DNA from 3 places in the Solibacillus sp. GQ1 genome. Region 1 is predicted to be linked to each of the others. Evidence: riboswitches for the same ligand, from Rfam matches in the RefSeq annotation. Region 1 holds a riboswitch; each other region holds the start of a gene.
What was found. Region 1 has a riboswitch for thiamine pyrophosphate ahead of tenA (thiaminase II). Riboswitches for the same ligand answer to the same signal wherever they lie in the genome.
Positions count from the first base shown of each region.

Region 2: another riboswitch for thiamine pyrophosphate. It lies ahead of thiT (energy-coupled thiamine transporter ThiT); the one in region 1 lies ahead of tenA (thiaminase II).
Region 3: another riboswitch for thiamine pyrophosphate. It lies ahead of thiW (energy coupling factor transporter S component ThiW); the one in region 1 lies ahead of tenA (thiaminase II).

Region 1 is NZ_JCAXEX010000001.1:2,180,499-2,186,011, forward strand. Features, by position in the region: gene AC6CH1_RS11140 (bifunctional 2',3'-cyclic-nucleotide 2'-phosphodiesterase/3'-nucleotidase) at 1-812, opposite strand, end outside; gene thiE (thiamine phosphate synthase) at 938-1,555, opposite strand; gene thiD (bifunctional hydroxymethylpyrimidine kinase/phosphomethylpyrimidine kinase) at 1,539-2,351, opposite strand; gene thiM (hydroxyethylthiazole kinase) at 2,348-3,091, opposite strand; gene tenA (thiaminase II) at 3,069-3,761, opposite strand; TPP riboswitch at 3,837-3,935, opposite strand; TPP riboswitch at 4,002-4,100, opposite strand; gene AC6CH1_RS11165 (NAD(P)H-dependent flavin oxidoreductase) at 4,238-5,218, opposite strand; gene AC6CH1_RS11170 (glycoside hydrolase family 18 protein) at 5,340-5,513, opposite strand, start outside.
Region 2 is NZ_JCAXEX010000004.1:42,353-47,865, forward strand. Features, by position in the region: gene AC6CH1_RS15590 (beta-class carbonic anhydrase) at 1-323, shown strand, start outside; gene AC6CH1_RS15595 (GNAT family N-acetyltransferase) at 385-945, opposite strand; gene AC6CH1_RS15600 (polyphosphate kinase 2 family protein) at 1,019-1,861, opposite strand; gene map (type I methionyl aminopeptidase) at 2,034-2,786, opposite strand; gene thiT (energy-coupled thiamine transporter ThiT) at 2,974-3,540, opposite strand; TPP riboswitch at 3,671-3,779, opposite strand; gene AC6CH1_RS15615 (magnetosome magnetite crystal formation protein family) at 3,895-4,227, shown strand; gene yxzF (small protein YxzF) at 4,296-4,427, shown strand; gene AC6CH1_RS15625 (AAA family ATPase) at 4,477-5,513, opposite strand, start outside.
Region 3 is NZ_JCAXEX010000002.1:236,201-241,713, forward strand. Features, by position in the region: gene AC6CH1_RS13550 (amino acid ABC transporter permease) at 1-500, shown strand, start outside; gene AC6CH1_RS13555 (amino acid ABC transporter ATP-binding protein) at 537-1,277, shown strand; gene AC6CH1_RS13560 (S-ribosylhomocysteine lyase) at 1,293-1,763, shown strand; gene AC6CH1_RS13565 (SRPBCC family protein) at 1,885-2,382, shown strand; gene AC6CH1_RS13570 (VOC family protein) at 2,668-3,063, shown strand; gene thiW (energy coupling factor transporter S component ThiW) at 3,164-3,670, opposite strand; TPP riboswitch at 3,759-3,847, opposite strand; gene AC6CH1_RS13580 (cupin domain-containing protein) at 3,957-4,529, opposite strand; gene AC6CH1_RS13585 (nucleotidyltransferase) at 4,608-5,408, opposite strand.

The sequences.
Region 1 (5,513 bases):
ACATCATAATCGAGTGCGATCATGGCCGCAATCGATGGGTGAACTTCCCCGTCTTTTAATTTCGTTACGGACTGAATATATGAGCCAAGTGGCGTTCCTTGTATTGCATCTCCATTGTCAAACAGCACTGTATTTGGATTTTCCTCACGTGCCTTTTCGATTAGCAGCGCAGTTTTTGCCAAACCTAAACTGTTCGTTGGCGTATCTTTGTAATAATCATAGTTTACAATATTAGTATGAATATCCGTCGTGCCTAAAATACGTAAAGAAACCGTCGTATTTGCTTTTACCGGACTGTATTCTTCCAAAAAGCGCTGAAGAATTTTTTGCATCTGTGCTTTTGTTACAAAATCTTTCGGGCGAATCATTCCGTCATCAAAGCCTGTCAGTAAGCCTGTTGCTACGGCTTTGGCCATTTCCTGGCGATTGCCTTGTCCAATTTTGTTTGCATCTTTAAACTGATCCAATACCTTTTCAGAATATGTTTCCTCATCTTGTAACCCTCTCGCCGCAATAAGGAAAGCATGAGTACGTGTCAATTTTTCGTTTGGCGCAAATTTAGTTGGAGTTTTTCCTTTAATTAACTTTAATTCTACCGCTTTTTCAATATAAGGCTTAAGCGACTCAGGTACATCCTGGAATTTTACAGACTGTCCCGTACCGACCTCTACTCCCAATGCATCAATTACGGCCTTCACAAACTCTCCACGTGTCATATCTTCATTCGTAGATGTTGGTGCCGCTGAAACTGCTGACATGCCACTTGCTAAAAGTGTTAGCGTTAAGGCTGAAGCAGATAGTTTTTTCAACATTTCTTTCACTCCCAAATTCTGTAGTGTATAACAGAACTATCATACTAAATTGCCAGAATAGTAGAAAAGAGTAATTTGGTACAGGTTATTCCAATTAAAATAGTACTTATATGACAGAATTTAACTTACAGTGAATTTACAGCTTCTTTTATATTATCGCTATGACTGATTGCAGAAATAACGGCGACTCCATTTACTCCGGTTTGTCTAACAATGAAACTGTTTTCAACAGAGATTCCGCCAATTGCTACAATCGGAAATTGAGGGTACTGAGATTTCGCTTCTTCTAATAACGTCAGCCCTACCGGTGCTCTCGCATCACCTTTTGAGAAAGTTTGATAAATTGGACCAATCCCCGCATAATCTGCCCCATTTGCAATGGCAAATTCCAGTTGTTCCATTGTATGAACCGATACTCCAACGATTTTATTTTTCGCAAAAGATCTAAATTTTTCAACTTCGGTGTCTTCCTGTCCTACATGAATCCCATCTGCATTTAATGTTAATGCAAGTTCAACATCATCATTGATAATGAATGGTACTTTATATGTTTGGCATATCTTTTGGCATTTACGCGCAAATTGTACATACTCATCGCCTTTTAAAGCATTTTTGCCTTTTTCCCTCAGCTGGAACATCGTGATTCCTGCCTGTAGCGCTTCTTCTAAAACAAGCAGCGGGTCGCGTTTACAATTGATTGTTCCCATAATAAAATATTTATTTAAATCAAAAAACATGGACATCACACAACCCCCGCTGTTCATGATAGGCGAAATGATTTGTCGGGCCAAACCCGTTGCCAATATTGAGCGGATGACGAATTGCCAGCTGCACATATTTTTTTGCTTCTATAATGGATGCCACTATCGATCTACCTTTTGCCATCTCCGCCGTGATTGCTGCCGAAAATGTACATCCTGTTCCATGGGTATGCTTAGTATCCACTCTCTCGGTTTTCATTTTAAATGGTTGCTCCCCGCGAATGAAAACCGTATCTGTCGCATGCTTACTGTTTAAATGACCACCCTTAATGACTACACATTCCAGCCCTAGACTTAATAGATGCTGCGCCGCTAAATTGATATCTTTTTCATTTTGTATTGTATAACCAGTCAGGATTTCCGCTTCCGGAATGTTCGGTGTACAAACGGTTGCAAGCGGCAATAACTTTTCCTTAAGGGCCGTTGTTGCTTCCTGTTCTAGCAAACTGGCACCGCCTTTTGCAATCATGACCGGATCAACGATAAGCGGAATATCCGTATTTTTTAGTAAAATCACAATGGCTTCGATAATTTCAGCACTAAACAGCATCCCTGTTTTAATTGCCTTTACGTCGAAATCTTGAAGTACTGCCTTTAGCTGAGCTTGAACGAAATCAGCCGTTGTAGGAAAAATTCCATGCACTCCTTCAGTATTTTGAGCGGTTAATGCGGTGATTACTGATGTACCGAATACACGGAGTTCCTGAAACGTTTTTAAATCGGCTTGAATCCCGGCACCGCCACCGCTATCCGAGCCTGCGATTGTACATGTAATCATTGTCGTCCCTCCGCTAAATTTTCTAGTTCATTCAAGAAATTTGTGTGGAAAGTTCCTATAGCTGCAGCAGAGTTGGCACTTGCCTGTTTATATTCGGTCAATAGTGTCAGTAAGTCATCAAACGGTTCTTTACTGACCGCAAGCACCGCTGCACAAAAGGCACTAAGCAAGCAGCCACTCCCCGTCATTTTTGTCACCTTTTCATGACCACCCTCTACAAATCCCACTCTTATCCCATCAGTAATAACATCTTGTTCTCCTGTTACAATCACAATACATTGATAGTTATTAGCCAACTTTTTGGCAGTCACTGCAACATCGATATCTCCTTTGCCACTATCCACACCTTTAGACGCCCAATTTACTCCCGCAAGAGCCGCCATTTCTCCAATATTGCAGCGGATTACATTAATCTTTAAAAGGTCGAGCAATTGTTGTGCTGTCTCCGCTCGAAACTTCGTTGCCCCTACACCTACTGGATCAAAAACAACCGGAGTATTATGCATGTTTGCGCTAAGTCCTGCTTTCTTCATCGACTCTATTGTCCGTTCATTCAAAGTGCCCATATTTAAAAGTAAAGCATTGGCCTGGGCAGCCATTTCTCCCACTTCTTCTATTGCATCCGCCATTACTGGTGAAGCTCCTACCGCCAGCAAGCCATTCGCTGTAAAATTTGCGACAACATAGTTGGTAATACAATGAACTAATGGTTGTTTATTATAAATTGCTTGCAGACTCATTTATATACACCCCTTGTTCCCAGCTTTGCTTTGTCCAAGGCATCTCCCAGAACATCCATTCGTAATAGCAGCTTTTCTTAAAATGCTCCTGCAATACTTTTAGCTTTGCAGGTTGTTCTTTCGCATATCGATCCAGCATCGATTTTTGTACTTCAATATTTTGAAGCATCTCCTCGGAAGCATATAATGCAATCCACTGTTCATAAAGAGGGACATTCGGACATGCATCTTTTAACCTTTGCCCAATCTCCTGATACAGCCATGGGCACGGTAAAATTGCCGCAAATGCTTCTGCTACATCTCCGTTATGCACTGCATTATACATATGGCTTACATAGTTATAGGCTGCTGGAGCCGGTTCGAATTGTTCCAAATCATCCGCTGTCACACCTAATTCTTTAAACGTTGTACGGTGTAACTCCAGCTCTGCGTCATGAATAAATTTTGCTGTTTGCAGAAAATATTGAACATCGTCATCCGTAGTCGCTTTTGCAGCTGCAAGAGCAAGAACTTTCGTATAATGTTTTAAATAATATGCATCCTGCAGCATATAAAACTTAAACTTTTCAAGCGGTAAACTCCCATCTGCAATCCCTTGTACAAAAGGGTGATAGAAGCTAGCCTCCCAATAAAAATCCGTTTCTTTCCTTACCTTTTCACAAAATCCCATTGTTACTCCTCCTTTTTGTTGGCGGAAGCACAAAAAAGACGCCTCAATATAGAGAGACGTCCCCAAAAAGTGTAAGTACCACTTTTCATTGCTCCCTACGTCCGTATTAACGGCCAGGTTCCAAGGGTCAGGTTTTAACCTTCTCAACACTGCTGTGTCCCCCCGCAAATCAAATGCTTGTATATTTGCAAAAGAAAGACTCCACGTAAAGGATACGCGGAGCCAAAGTAAGTACATATGTATAGCGTGTACTTTGCTCCCTACGTCCGTATTAACGGCCAGGTTCTAAGGGTCAGGTTTTAACCTTCTCAACACTGCTGTGTCCCCCCGCAAATGCATTTAATTACCCCGAGTGTAACAAATTAATTCGACCCGGGCAAGTGAATTCACAAAATTACGAAATTAATAGTTCAATAACAAATTCACAAAATAGCGCATCGTTAGTAAAAATTTTGTTACTAATGATGCGCTGACATCTATTGTAGATGGGTTACTGCAGATCTTTTACCAGTCAGTTCCTGATAAGCCTGAGCATATTCCTCGGCCAATTTATCGACATATTGTTTTGTGGAAGTAATCTCTTTAATCGCGCCAATTCCTTGCCCGCTGCCCCAAATATCTTTCCAGGCTTTTGCGGTATTATCGTTAAAGTTCATTGCTGAAGGATCACTTTCTTTTAAATTACTCGGGTCCATCCCCGCGTTCATGATAGAACCTTTCAAATAATTCCCGTGGATTCCTGTAAATAAATTGCTGTATACAATATCTTCTGCAGTACTATCAACAATCATCTGTTTATATTCTTGACGAGCAAACGCTTCTTCGGTCGCGATGAATGGTGAACCGATATAGCCAAAATCAGCCCCCATCGCCTGTGCAGCCAATACCGAATGTCCTCGTGCGATTGATCCTGATAAAGCTAATGGACCGTCAAACCATTCACGGATTTCCTGTACGAGCGCAAATGGGCTTTGCTGACCTGCATGGCCACCTGCGCCTGTTGCTACAGCAATGATGCCGTCTGCACCTTTTTGAATCGCTTTTTTTGCAAAATGATTGTTAATGACATCATGGAAAACGATGCCTCCATAACGATGTGCTGCCTCAAATACTTCTTCACGTGCCCCAAGTGAAGTAATAATAATCGGAACTTTATATTTCACACAGAGCTCCATATCCTGTTCCAGCCGGTCATTTGTTTTATGGACAATCTGATTAATGGCAAATGGCGCTGCCGGCCGATCCGGATTTTTGGCATTATAGCTGGCCAACTCCTCTGTAATTTCAGCTAACCATTCATCCAACTGGCTTGCCGGTCTTGCATTTAACGCAGGCATTGACCCGACTATTCCTGCCTTACATTGTTCAATGACCAATTTCGGATTGCTAATAATAAACAATGGTGCCCCGATTACTGGGATACGTAAGTTTTGTAAAATTTTCGGAATATTCCCCATCTATAATCCCCCTTTTATTCAGCTACTACTAATACTTCATCAGCTTCAATAAAATCTCCTTCTTAATTTAGATGACAATCAAAAAGTCAGATGTTTTTTCATCTGACTTTCTTTCCTTTTGCTATTTCTTCACTACATTAAAATTAGCCCCGATGAGCTGCCAATTTTGCGGGAATGGCAGACCGAGCTTCCAATAGCCGACTCCGCGCAAATTTAATCGCTTTACTAAATCGAACTTCGCCTGAATCGAACGCGCATCTTCAAACCAGACAATATGTGAACGCCCTTGCTCATC
Region 2 (5,513 bases), on a different contig from region 1:
TTTATGAATTACAGGCAGATGAAGTCTATATTATCGGCCACTACGACTGCGGGATGAGTGCAGTTGATCCGAACGTAATGATCGGTCATATGCTTGAACGAGGGGTTAAACAGGAAACGATTGATGTCATCAATTACGCTCGATTTGATTTAAAAGAATGGTTATGCGGTTTTGGGGATGTTGAAACAAGTGTATTAAAAAGTGTTGATTTAGTTAGAACACATCCACTAATGCCAAAAGGTGTTCCTGTACATGGTCTTATTATCGACCCTGCAACAGGAAAGCTGGATTTAGTAACGGACGGCACAGTTGACCAAAAATAAAATTTAAATAATAAGCGACAGTGCCCTTCAATTAACTACTGGAGTGAGCACTGTCGCTTTTTTATATTGTCGTCCCTTTATGTTCCCGCTGCAAAATGGCGTACATATAATGGTCGACCCATTTACCGTTTATATACAAAAGCTCTCGCAATAATCCTTCTCTTGTAAAACCCGATTTTTCCAATACACGAATCGAAGCTGAATTTTGTGGTGCAACATATGCCTCTATTCGGTGAAGATTTAATGTAATAAAAGCGAATTCCATTACTATACGTACCGCTTCTGTAACAATTCCTTTACCTGTGAAATTCTCATCCATTGAATAGCCGATAAAACCACTTGAATAAGGTAAACGTTTAATTGAGTAGAGTGAAATATGTCCGATTAATTGACCTGTTGCATTGTAAAAAATCCCGAAAGAAAATTCACGGTTTGTTTGCAGCAAATGTATGCTTTCCAAAATTTTATTATACTGTACTTGTTCCGTATAAAATTCATCTCGATGTAATGGTTCAAATTCGGACCAATACATTTTATTGTCTCTTAGTAATTTTGCCAACCCTTTCGCATCGGACGGGGTGAATGTGCGAAGCGAACATTGTTGCCCAATAAGTTGAACCATTGGACCCTCCTTCTTGTGAAATAGCTTGAATAAGCTTTTCATTGAACCACCTTCATTTCATTTCAAAGCTCGCCTACCGTTTTTTCAACTTTTTCTTTTTTGATTTTACAGGCTTTGGCTTTATATCTATAAATTCCGTTTTTTCTTTATCTGGAGCTGTTTCATTACCTTTTTCGAAAATATTCGTAAGCTTCATGCCCCGTTTTGTAACTTCTTTTTCTATATGGGCAACTGTTTCTTTTAGTACTTGAACACGTGCATAGTTTTTGTCGTTCCCTGCTATTAAGTGCCAAGGGGCGTCTTCCGAATTGGTTTTTTCGAACATTTCATCGGCTGCCTCACAATATAAATCAAATTTATCACGATTCCGCCAATCTTCAGCCGTCAATTTCCATGATTTATACGGATCGGCTGCTCTTTCATTAAAACGTTTAAGTTGTTCATCGGAATCGATATGGATCCAAAATTTAATCATTATATAATCTTCATCTGTCAATTGTTTCTCAAAGCTATTAATTTCTTCATAAGCGCGTTTCCACTCTGTCTCTTCAGCAAATCCTTCTATGCGCTCCACAAGTACCCGCCCATACCAGGAACGGTCGAAAATTGCGATTTGGCCATGCTGCGGCAACTTTCTCCAGAAACGTTGCATATAATGATACCGCATTTCATGGGGCTGCGGGGCTGAGATGGGCCATACCATTAACCCGCGCGGATCGATACGTTCAGTTAGGCGCTTGATCGCTCCCCCTTTGCCCGCTGCATCCATACCTTCAAATGCAATAATAAGGCCTATTTTATTGTTGAATAAAAATTGCTGGGCGTTTAGCATTTCGTATTGTAAAGCTTTCAATTGCTTCTTATAGACCTCTTTCTCCAGTTTTTGCGATAAATCCATATCTTTTAGCTTTTTCAAATAGTGCTGCCTCCCCTACTCCGGTTATTTATGTATATTTTACTTGAAAGTGTATGGAATTGGTAATTGTTGCAGTCATTTATTTGAATCGTTTGATTATTTTATGTTGAAGCCTTGTTTTGATAGAACAAAAAAAAGCGGGCGCACTTATATATGCACCCACGTTTATAACTTAATCTTCTAATGTTGTTAAAATAATCGGTTTGTCTTTAGTTACGATAATCGAGTGTTCGATTTGGGCAACTAATGATTTGTCCGGTGTAATGAATGTCCAGCCGTCACCTGATTCTACGATATGCTCAGCCTTCGCCGAAATAAACGGCTCTACTGCCAACACCATGCCTTCTTTCATGATTGTTGTATCCCAAGCATCATAATAGTTCAATACATGGTTTGGCTCTTCGTGTAATGATTTACCTAAGCCATGACCTGTTAAGTTCATAATTACTGTCAACCCGTGATCACGTGCTTCACGCTCTACTGCTTTACCGATTTGATTTAATTTTGAACCTGCTTTCACCTTTGTCATTGCACGATCAAATGCTGATTTTGCTACAGTGCAAAGTTTTTCTTTATCTTCATAACCTTCACCAACAACAAATGAAATACCTGTATCTGCAAAATACCCGTTTAAAGAGCCCGAAACATCAATGTTTACGATATCGCCTTCCTGAATAACCTTGTTACCTGGAATACCATGTGCAACTTCGTGATTTACTGAAATGCATGTATATCCCGGAAAATCGTATTCACCTTTAGGACCCGAAACCGCGCCTGCTTCCGCAAACATACGGCCTGCAATTTCATCTAATTCTTTCGTTGTCACGCCAGGTACTGTCGCAGCTTTCATCGCCTCACGAATTTCAGCACAAATGCGTCCAATTTTTTTAAACGCCTGGATTTCTTCTTGAGTAGTAACAATCATGTGTAACTTCCTTCCTCTTAAACAATGTCTATCCTTAACTATAGCATACTTAAAATCGGTTGTAATTGTTCAAGGATTTTAAAATTTGCCGTTTAATTACTAATTTAGTACAACTTTCTACTATTAATATGAAAAAACTTGCAGCAGGAAAAGTATTCCTCACTGCAAGCTTTGAGTTTTCTATTCGTTATGTTGTTTTTACTTTTTGCAGTAAACGAGGTGCAGATGTGAATAAAACAACTGCGATAATTGCCGTAAGTATAGTAGCAGGTACCATATAAGTACTGTTGTAGATAATTGAATAGGCCCATACATTATCATCGCCAGCATATTCTTTAAAGAATACGACACCTGCAAGCAAGTGCGATACAAATCTTAAAGCACCACCTATAAGTGCCCCAATGACGATATAAAATGCCATTTTCACTTTATTGAGAGATTGTGCAGCCTCTAATAACGGCTTTCTTACAATTGCCGCTAACCCTACTACTGTAAATGCAAGACCGTAATCTAAAATAGCCTGAAGCCAGTGTACAATGTATGCACCGAACATCATTTGCATCACGCCGATCAGCAAGCCTGTTGCAAGTCCTGCTGTTAATCCCCAACGAATGGCCATTAACATGATCGGCACCATAACAAAGCTGATTGACCCGCCTTGTGCCCACATTTTAAATGATACTTGATCCAACACAAGTCCGATGGCAGCAAATATCGCTATCTCCACCATCATCAATAATTTCTTTCTGTCCATAACAATGCCCCTTTCTTTTATCCGATGTAACAAAAGTGAAGAGGGATAGAATGGAACTTTTACTTCTTCTAGGTATTTAGAAAAAGTAAAAAACGATAATCAGGACAAAAGCCTGACTATCGTTTGAACAGTCGGATTCTATCCACATCCCTACGCAAGTGCTAACTTACAGGTTCAAAGAGTCAGTGCAATCCCGTGCACAATCTCAGCCGACTTTCTCGGCACCCCTTGTGGTACATCTAATTTTTATTGTTTGAACATGCTCATTGTAACGAATATTTTTAAAACTTTCAACAGCTATTATTTTGAAACGTAATAGAATTACATATACTAGATACGAAGGAGTGATAAATAATGGATCAATCGAAAGGTTTAAGTGCACTGAGCTATTTGAGCTTTTATTTTGCACCGTTTATTTTACCGTTAATTATATTTATTGTTACGAAAGATGATGCCGTTAAAGGACATTCTAAAAAAGCTTTTATTACCCAACTCATACCGATACTGTTAGGGATTTTTTATATGATTTACTTTTTCACTTCCGTTCTTTCCTGGAATGACACTTTAACCTTGAGCATTCAGGATTTTTTTATTAGTTCGCATTTTATCGGATTTATTTTTTTAGTTGTTATTACGTTTATCCTGGCGATATGGAATTTAGCTCAAGCGATTAAAGTTTTACGTTAATGTTTATGAATGCTCCATCTTTGGGTATATTTTTTATACGAAATGTATTCGTTAAGGAGTGTTTACTAATGAAATTAAAAAAACTCATTAAAACAGCAATTAAATATGGACCAATCGTGTATCCAATCATAAAAAAAATGATGGACAACAAAAAAACTACACCCCAACCAGCAACTTCACGACGAACTCCAAAACGTTGACGCAAAAAACACATTTCCCACTTTAACTGGAGGGAAATGTGTTTTTTTCTTACTTAATAATAATCTCAGTTTTACTGTAGCCTTCTTTTAGCTTTTGCACTTGCAAAATAGCCGGCATTGCTGCTTTTAATTCGGCCACATGGGAAATGACGCCGATTAAGCGCCCTGTTTGCTGAAGATCAATCAATATATCGATTGCTCTTCTTAACGCTTCCTCATCCAAAGTACCGAATCCTTCATCAATAAACATCGTATCGATATGCACACTTCCTTGAACACTTTGAATAACATCGGCCATTCCTAAAGCTAATGAAAGTGAGGCATTGAATTTTTCACCACCGGACAGTGTTTTTACATCCCGCGTTTGCCCTGTATGACTGTCATATACATCGATGCTGAGTCCGCTTTGGGCATTTCCTTCTTTCCTTCCTGTAGATTTCAGGAAGTATTGGCCATTTGATAAGACACGCAAACGTTCATTTGCCGCATGCGTCACTTTTTCCAAATAGCCGATTTGTACAAACCGCTCAAATGAAATCTTCGCATCATTTTGACCGCGAATTAAATTATAAACATGTTCGACTTGCATCAGTTTCGCTTTATAGCTTTCAATCTGCTGTGCGGATTGGTCAAGTTTATCGCGCGTCTCCTCACATTGCTCCACATAGGACTGGATCAATGTCATTTTCGAGTACTGTGCCTCGATCTGCTCATTCAGCTCATGAATCAGTTGCTCACATGCCGTTAAATCAGCTCGTTCTTTTCCTTCGAGCAAAGGTTCTTCCTCAGCAATTTGAACAGATAATGTATGAACACTTTGTTTGTACGCTTCAACCGCATCCTGAATTTGCTGCTGTACATTTAAAGGCAGTAACGCAGTCTTATACGTTTCCAAGTCGAAACCTTCCTGCTCCAATGCTGATTCAAATGCTTTTTGCGCTAAAAGAGATTCCTGCTGTTTTTCTGTTACAAGATTTTTCGCATGGAGATGGTTTACTTCACAAGATTTTTCATCCAATTGGATTTTTTGCATCGCTTCAAGTGCATTTTGAATTGCAAGTTTCAAATGGCGATGTTTTTGCTGCT
Region 3 (5,513 bases), on a different contig from region 1:
GGATTTTCGGTACTTACGTCTGGGTATTCCGTGGAACACCATTATTGGTGACATTGTTTATCGTATTCTTCGGTCTTCCGAAATTGGGGATTACCCTTGATGCCTGGACAGCGGCGATTATTACATTCTCACTGAATACAGGCGCCTATGCATCTGAATCGATTCGAGCTTCGATTTTGGCCATCCCAAAAGGACAATGGGAAGCTGCAGAATCTCTCGGTATGACGTATTGGCAAATGATGCGACGAGTTATCGCACCGCAAACCGTCCGAATTTCATTACCATCAGTGGCCAATGATTTTATCGATTTAGTGAAAGGCACATCGTTAGTTGCGAGTATTACTCTAGCGGATCTATTCATGGTCGGACAGCAAATTACCGCACGTACATATGAGCCGCTTATGATTTATTCACTTTGTGCGGTCATCTATTTAATCTTCATTAGTATACTGATGATCATTCAAAGCCGCCTGGAAAAATACGCATCGAAGTATGTGTAGAAGTGTCAGGTGAAGCGCTAGAAGGGAGGGCTTATTATCGTACAATTTCAGCAAATGTCGAAGTTCTTTGGCGAAAACGAGGCATTGAAAAATATTAATTTAACATTTCATGAAGGCGAAACAACGGTTATTTTAGGTCCATCCGGTTCAGGGAAATCAACGCTGTTACGCTGTATCAATTTATTGGAGCGACCTGAAAAAGGGATTCTGACAGTCGGCAACCAAAAAGTTGAACTGAACAAGCCAATCTCTCAAAAGAACCTGCTTTCAATACGCCAAAATACAGCGATGGTATTCCAAAGCTTCAATCTGTTCCCGCATATGAAAGTGCTTGAAAATGTGATGGAAGGGCCGGTTACCGTCTTAAGGAAAGACAAAGGGGCTGCTAAACAAAAGGCACAGCAATTATTGGAGAAGGTTGGCCTGAGTCATAAAACAGACCAGTATCCATCGCAATTATCCGGAGGGCAACAGCAGCGTGTCGCCATCGCAAGAGCATTGGCAATGGAGCCGCAGTTTTTACTGTTCGATGAGCCGACAAGTGCACTGGATCCCGAGCTGGAAGGAGAAGTGCTGAAGGTGCTGAAAAATTTGGCGGAGGAAGGCAAGTCGATGATTATCGTGACGCACAACTTGAATTTTGCGCGCGAAGTGGCAGATCGGATTTTATTTCTCGAAAACGGTGAAATCGGCTATGACGGCGTAACCGAAAACTTCTTTACGGCAAACAACAACGAACGGATTCAACAATTTATAAAATCGATGCAATTTATTTAACTAGGGGGATTCAACATGACAACAGAAAAAACAAATGTAGAGAGCTTTGATTTAGACCATACGAAAGTAGTGGCACCTTATGTGCGACTTGCCGGTACGAAAACAGGAGCGAAAGGCGATGTCGTAACAAAATACGATATCCGTTTCAAACAGCCGAACAAGGCACATATGGAAATGCCGTCACTACACTCTTTAGAGCATTTAATGGCTGACCGTATCCGCAATCATAGCGAAGATGTCGTTGATTTATCGCCAATGGGCTGCCAAACAGGCTTCTACTTGGCATTACTGAACTACAATGACTATGACGGCGTATTAACGATTATTGAAAATACGCTGCAAGATGTGCTGAAGGCAGAGGCTGTTCCAGCATGTAATGAAGTGCAATGCGGCTGGGCGGCAAGCCATAGTTTAGAAGGCGCAAAAGCATTAGCTGAGGAATTTTTAGCAGGCCGCGCCGAGTGGCATATCGTTTTCGGAGAATAATTGATGAAGCAAGTCTTCTGTGAGAATAATCTCGCAGGAGACTTTTTTATTGGAGCAATTGTTTTAAAAGTTCCTGTGAATAGGTTATTAATAAACTAAAGTAACTAAAAGGAGAATTTGAATGAACAATACCTCAACGACTACATTAACAATGAAAAGAGAATTTAATGTAAAGCCTGAAAAAGTGTTTGACGCATGGTTGAATCCTGTAATGATGAAAAAGTGGTTCTTTACATTGGAAGGGACGAACAAGGTTGCACAAAATGACCCAAAAGTAGGGGGCAGTTGGGAAATTGTAGACCACCGGCAAGGTGTAGACTACCGGGCGATCGGGAAGTATGTTGAAATCAATTCGCCTGAAAAAATCGTGTTCACTTTTAAAATGCCGCAATTCAGCGAACTGGAAGATACAATCACAGTGGAGCTGAAAGAGTTGGGACAAGGCAGTGAAATGACGTTCACTCAACTGATCCATGTTGAAAATGAAGAGCAATGGACAGATGCAGACATCGTAAAAGCTCTAGATGAAATGCGAGATGGCACAGAACATGGCTGGAATTTAATGTTCATGGGTCTGAAGGAATTAGTTGAGACCGGAAAAGTGAGCTATCAAGGTTAGGACGTATAATGAAACACAAGGTGGGGGTTATGACCATCCGGTGATTGAATTTTCGGGGAAGATTTTCTAATAAAAGGTTGAATTGTTCTACTATATCTTTATACGGTTCCAGAAGAAGTAGCCGCATCTTCGGAACAACAGCTCATCGCGAAATTTAAATATTAAATCAAAGGCACCGTCTAGTTAGGAGATGCCTCTAACTTATAGGGAGAAAAGTTCGCGAAAAATGGTAAAATAGGCTAAATTGAAGTGGTGTAAATTTGAATTCAGAAGGGGAAGGGTACAATGAAAAGCGCAAAACCATTTTTAATGTTTCAAGGCGGCGTTGCAGAAGAAGCAATGAACTTCTACACATCCGTTATCGAGGACGCAGAAATTACGAGTATTGTCCGCTATGGAGCAAATGAAGGCGGAGATGAAGGGAAAGTTATGCAAGCAACTTTTTCGATAAAAAGTCAGGAATTTATGTGCATTGACAGTAATTTAAAACATGAGTTTGGCTTCACACCGTCATTTTCTATTTTTATTACATGTGATACAGAAGAAGAAATCAATCATCTTTATGAAAAACTGCTTGATGGCGGACATCCGTTAATGCCAATCGGTGATTACGGTTTCAGTAAGAAATTCGGCTGGTTAAATGACCGTTACGGCGTGTCATGGCAGATCAATTTAGCTTAATAAAATGTGCCGGGTGCCATGACTCGATACCCGGCGCTTCATATTCTAATATATTTTAAAGTCTTCTAATAATAAATCCCTTGCGTTCAACGCCAGCTCTTCACCCAACATTCTGATAAAGCATCCCGCCAAATGCCCGATTTCTCACCATAATCTTCAGCAAGCCATAGCCTAAAAGCGCACCCGCAAACGAACTCATCATAAATGCCGGGACAAAACCGAACAGTGCCGCTTCCTGACCTAAAAATAAAATCGCAATCGGATAAGTAGCCAACGCACCGAGCAACCCTGTCCCAATCACTTCACCTACCGCTGCAAACGCCAACTTCTTCGTTTTCGCAAACAAAAATGCAGCGAGAAGTGCGCCAATCATACTCCCCGGATAGGCAAAGATACTGCCTGTCCCCATCAAATTTCTTAACGTCGATGTAAGAAACGCCTGTAATACCGCATACCATGGACCGAGCAGTACCGCCGATACGACATTGGCAAAGTGCTGAATCGGAAAAATTTTTGCAAAACCTAATGGGATATACACCAAACTGCTGAGAATCGTCGTAATCGCTGCGATAATCGCGGAATATGTAAGTTTTCTCGTTTTATTCATTTCTACCATCCTTTATAATAATTTTTGCAACAAAAAAAACCACTTTCAATTAAGAAAGTGGTATCGTAGCCTATACAAAAATAAAAATAGGGGATCGACACTACTTTCCTACGCTAGTATTACCTAGATCAGGTGCAAAGGGTACTTCTCAGCCAAAAGGCGCCCCTAGTAGTTTTATGAGCAGATCATCTGCTTCCAATATTGGGTTAATTTCACAATTATCATAACACGGCCGTTTCATTATGCAAATGCATTTTCTAAATTTGATTCCTTTGACCGAGAAAAACTACTGCTCATACCCGCCGCCATAATTACCGGGTTGGGCATGTTGCCAAGGGTTTGGCGGACCGATGAAAGTATTCGGTCTGACAGGAGCAATTGCCTGCTGCCATAAATTTTCGTTCATGCCATACGTATGGGCCATAATATTTGCTGGTGTCAGCTTAAGGAGGTCGGAACCTAAAATGACTTCCGGTGTCGGAGCATTAAAAATGGCAAGCAGATGCGTGTTGTTTTGCGTAGCGACTTCGTAATGCCACCACCCTTGAGGAACGTTCGCTACTTGACCGGGGCTAATCGGAAAATGCATCAGCTGTTTCGTAAACGGATTCAAAATCGAAACAATCGCACTCCCTGTAATACAGTAAACAAGTTCCGCCGCATTTTGGTGATAGTGCGGTTCAATCACATTATTGGCGCTAAGATATATATCAAGCAGCGATATATTATCAAGCGTATTTAACTGGTTGCCGCCCATTACATTAATAAAATTTTGCTGGTCTTTAACGAATAACGGGTTTTTATTAAGGTCGAATGTAAACTGGGATTGCACTGATGTATAATCTTGATTCGGGTTCAATAGTTCACCTCTTTTTTATTGTAGTTAAAATATGCAATAATTTACCAGTGTGTGCCTATGTCGTTAGTAGCCATCCATTTAAAAATACACATACAACGCATTGATTAATGTGAAAATTAAAATAAACAGGGTGGCACCACATACAATAATTTCTGTAAAGTGGACGAACATGACTCTTTCATAACTTAACTCAGCTTTACGAAAACCAAAGAAATTCCCATGACTGATAATATAAATAAACGTACTCACGACCATTAAGGAAGACATTAAAAACGAAATCGTTGGCAAAGAAGTAACGTAGCGCGAGTTGCCCCCTGTTTCCATATAGAGCGGAATATCCAACCTCTTGCTTAACACAAAACTGACAATGACCAGGATGTAGATAATAAGCGAAATATTAAAGGGATGTTTGCGGTAATCGATCAGATCAAGCATCATTTTTGTCTTCCCTTTATACTCCCAGTCCTTATTGTCTTCTACTCTGTCACCATTCAACATGTAAATAATACCGGCTATTACAAGCCCCGAAAATAAATACCATTCCAGCATCGTAAAAAACAGCGTCCAGTTATAAAACGGTGCGATCACAAGCGGTAGAACAACAAGTCCACTCAACCATTTATTAACTGGCTGATTAGCAGTAAGCCATTCGTTTAGAGCATGCCGTTTATCTTTTGTATGTGCTTTTTCCTGTTCCCGGTAACTGAAGATTTGATTCATTACAAAAGTGCATCCTACCAGTACTAACCCGATTCCGAAAGTAAGATAAGAAGCTTTCGGATAAATCACGACCTCATCATAATTAAGGATGATCCAGTTCCCGCATAGGGCAGTGATCAATATCCCAGTAAGCATCATATATGAAGATAAGTTTCTCATCCGTACACCTCCATTGTTCTATTCTACGTCGATTGGATGGAAATAGTTTCAAATAAATCAGGAGGCATTCAAACGCTTCTAATAACGACCTGCATCGTTCTAATA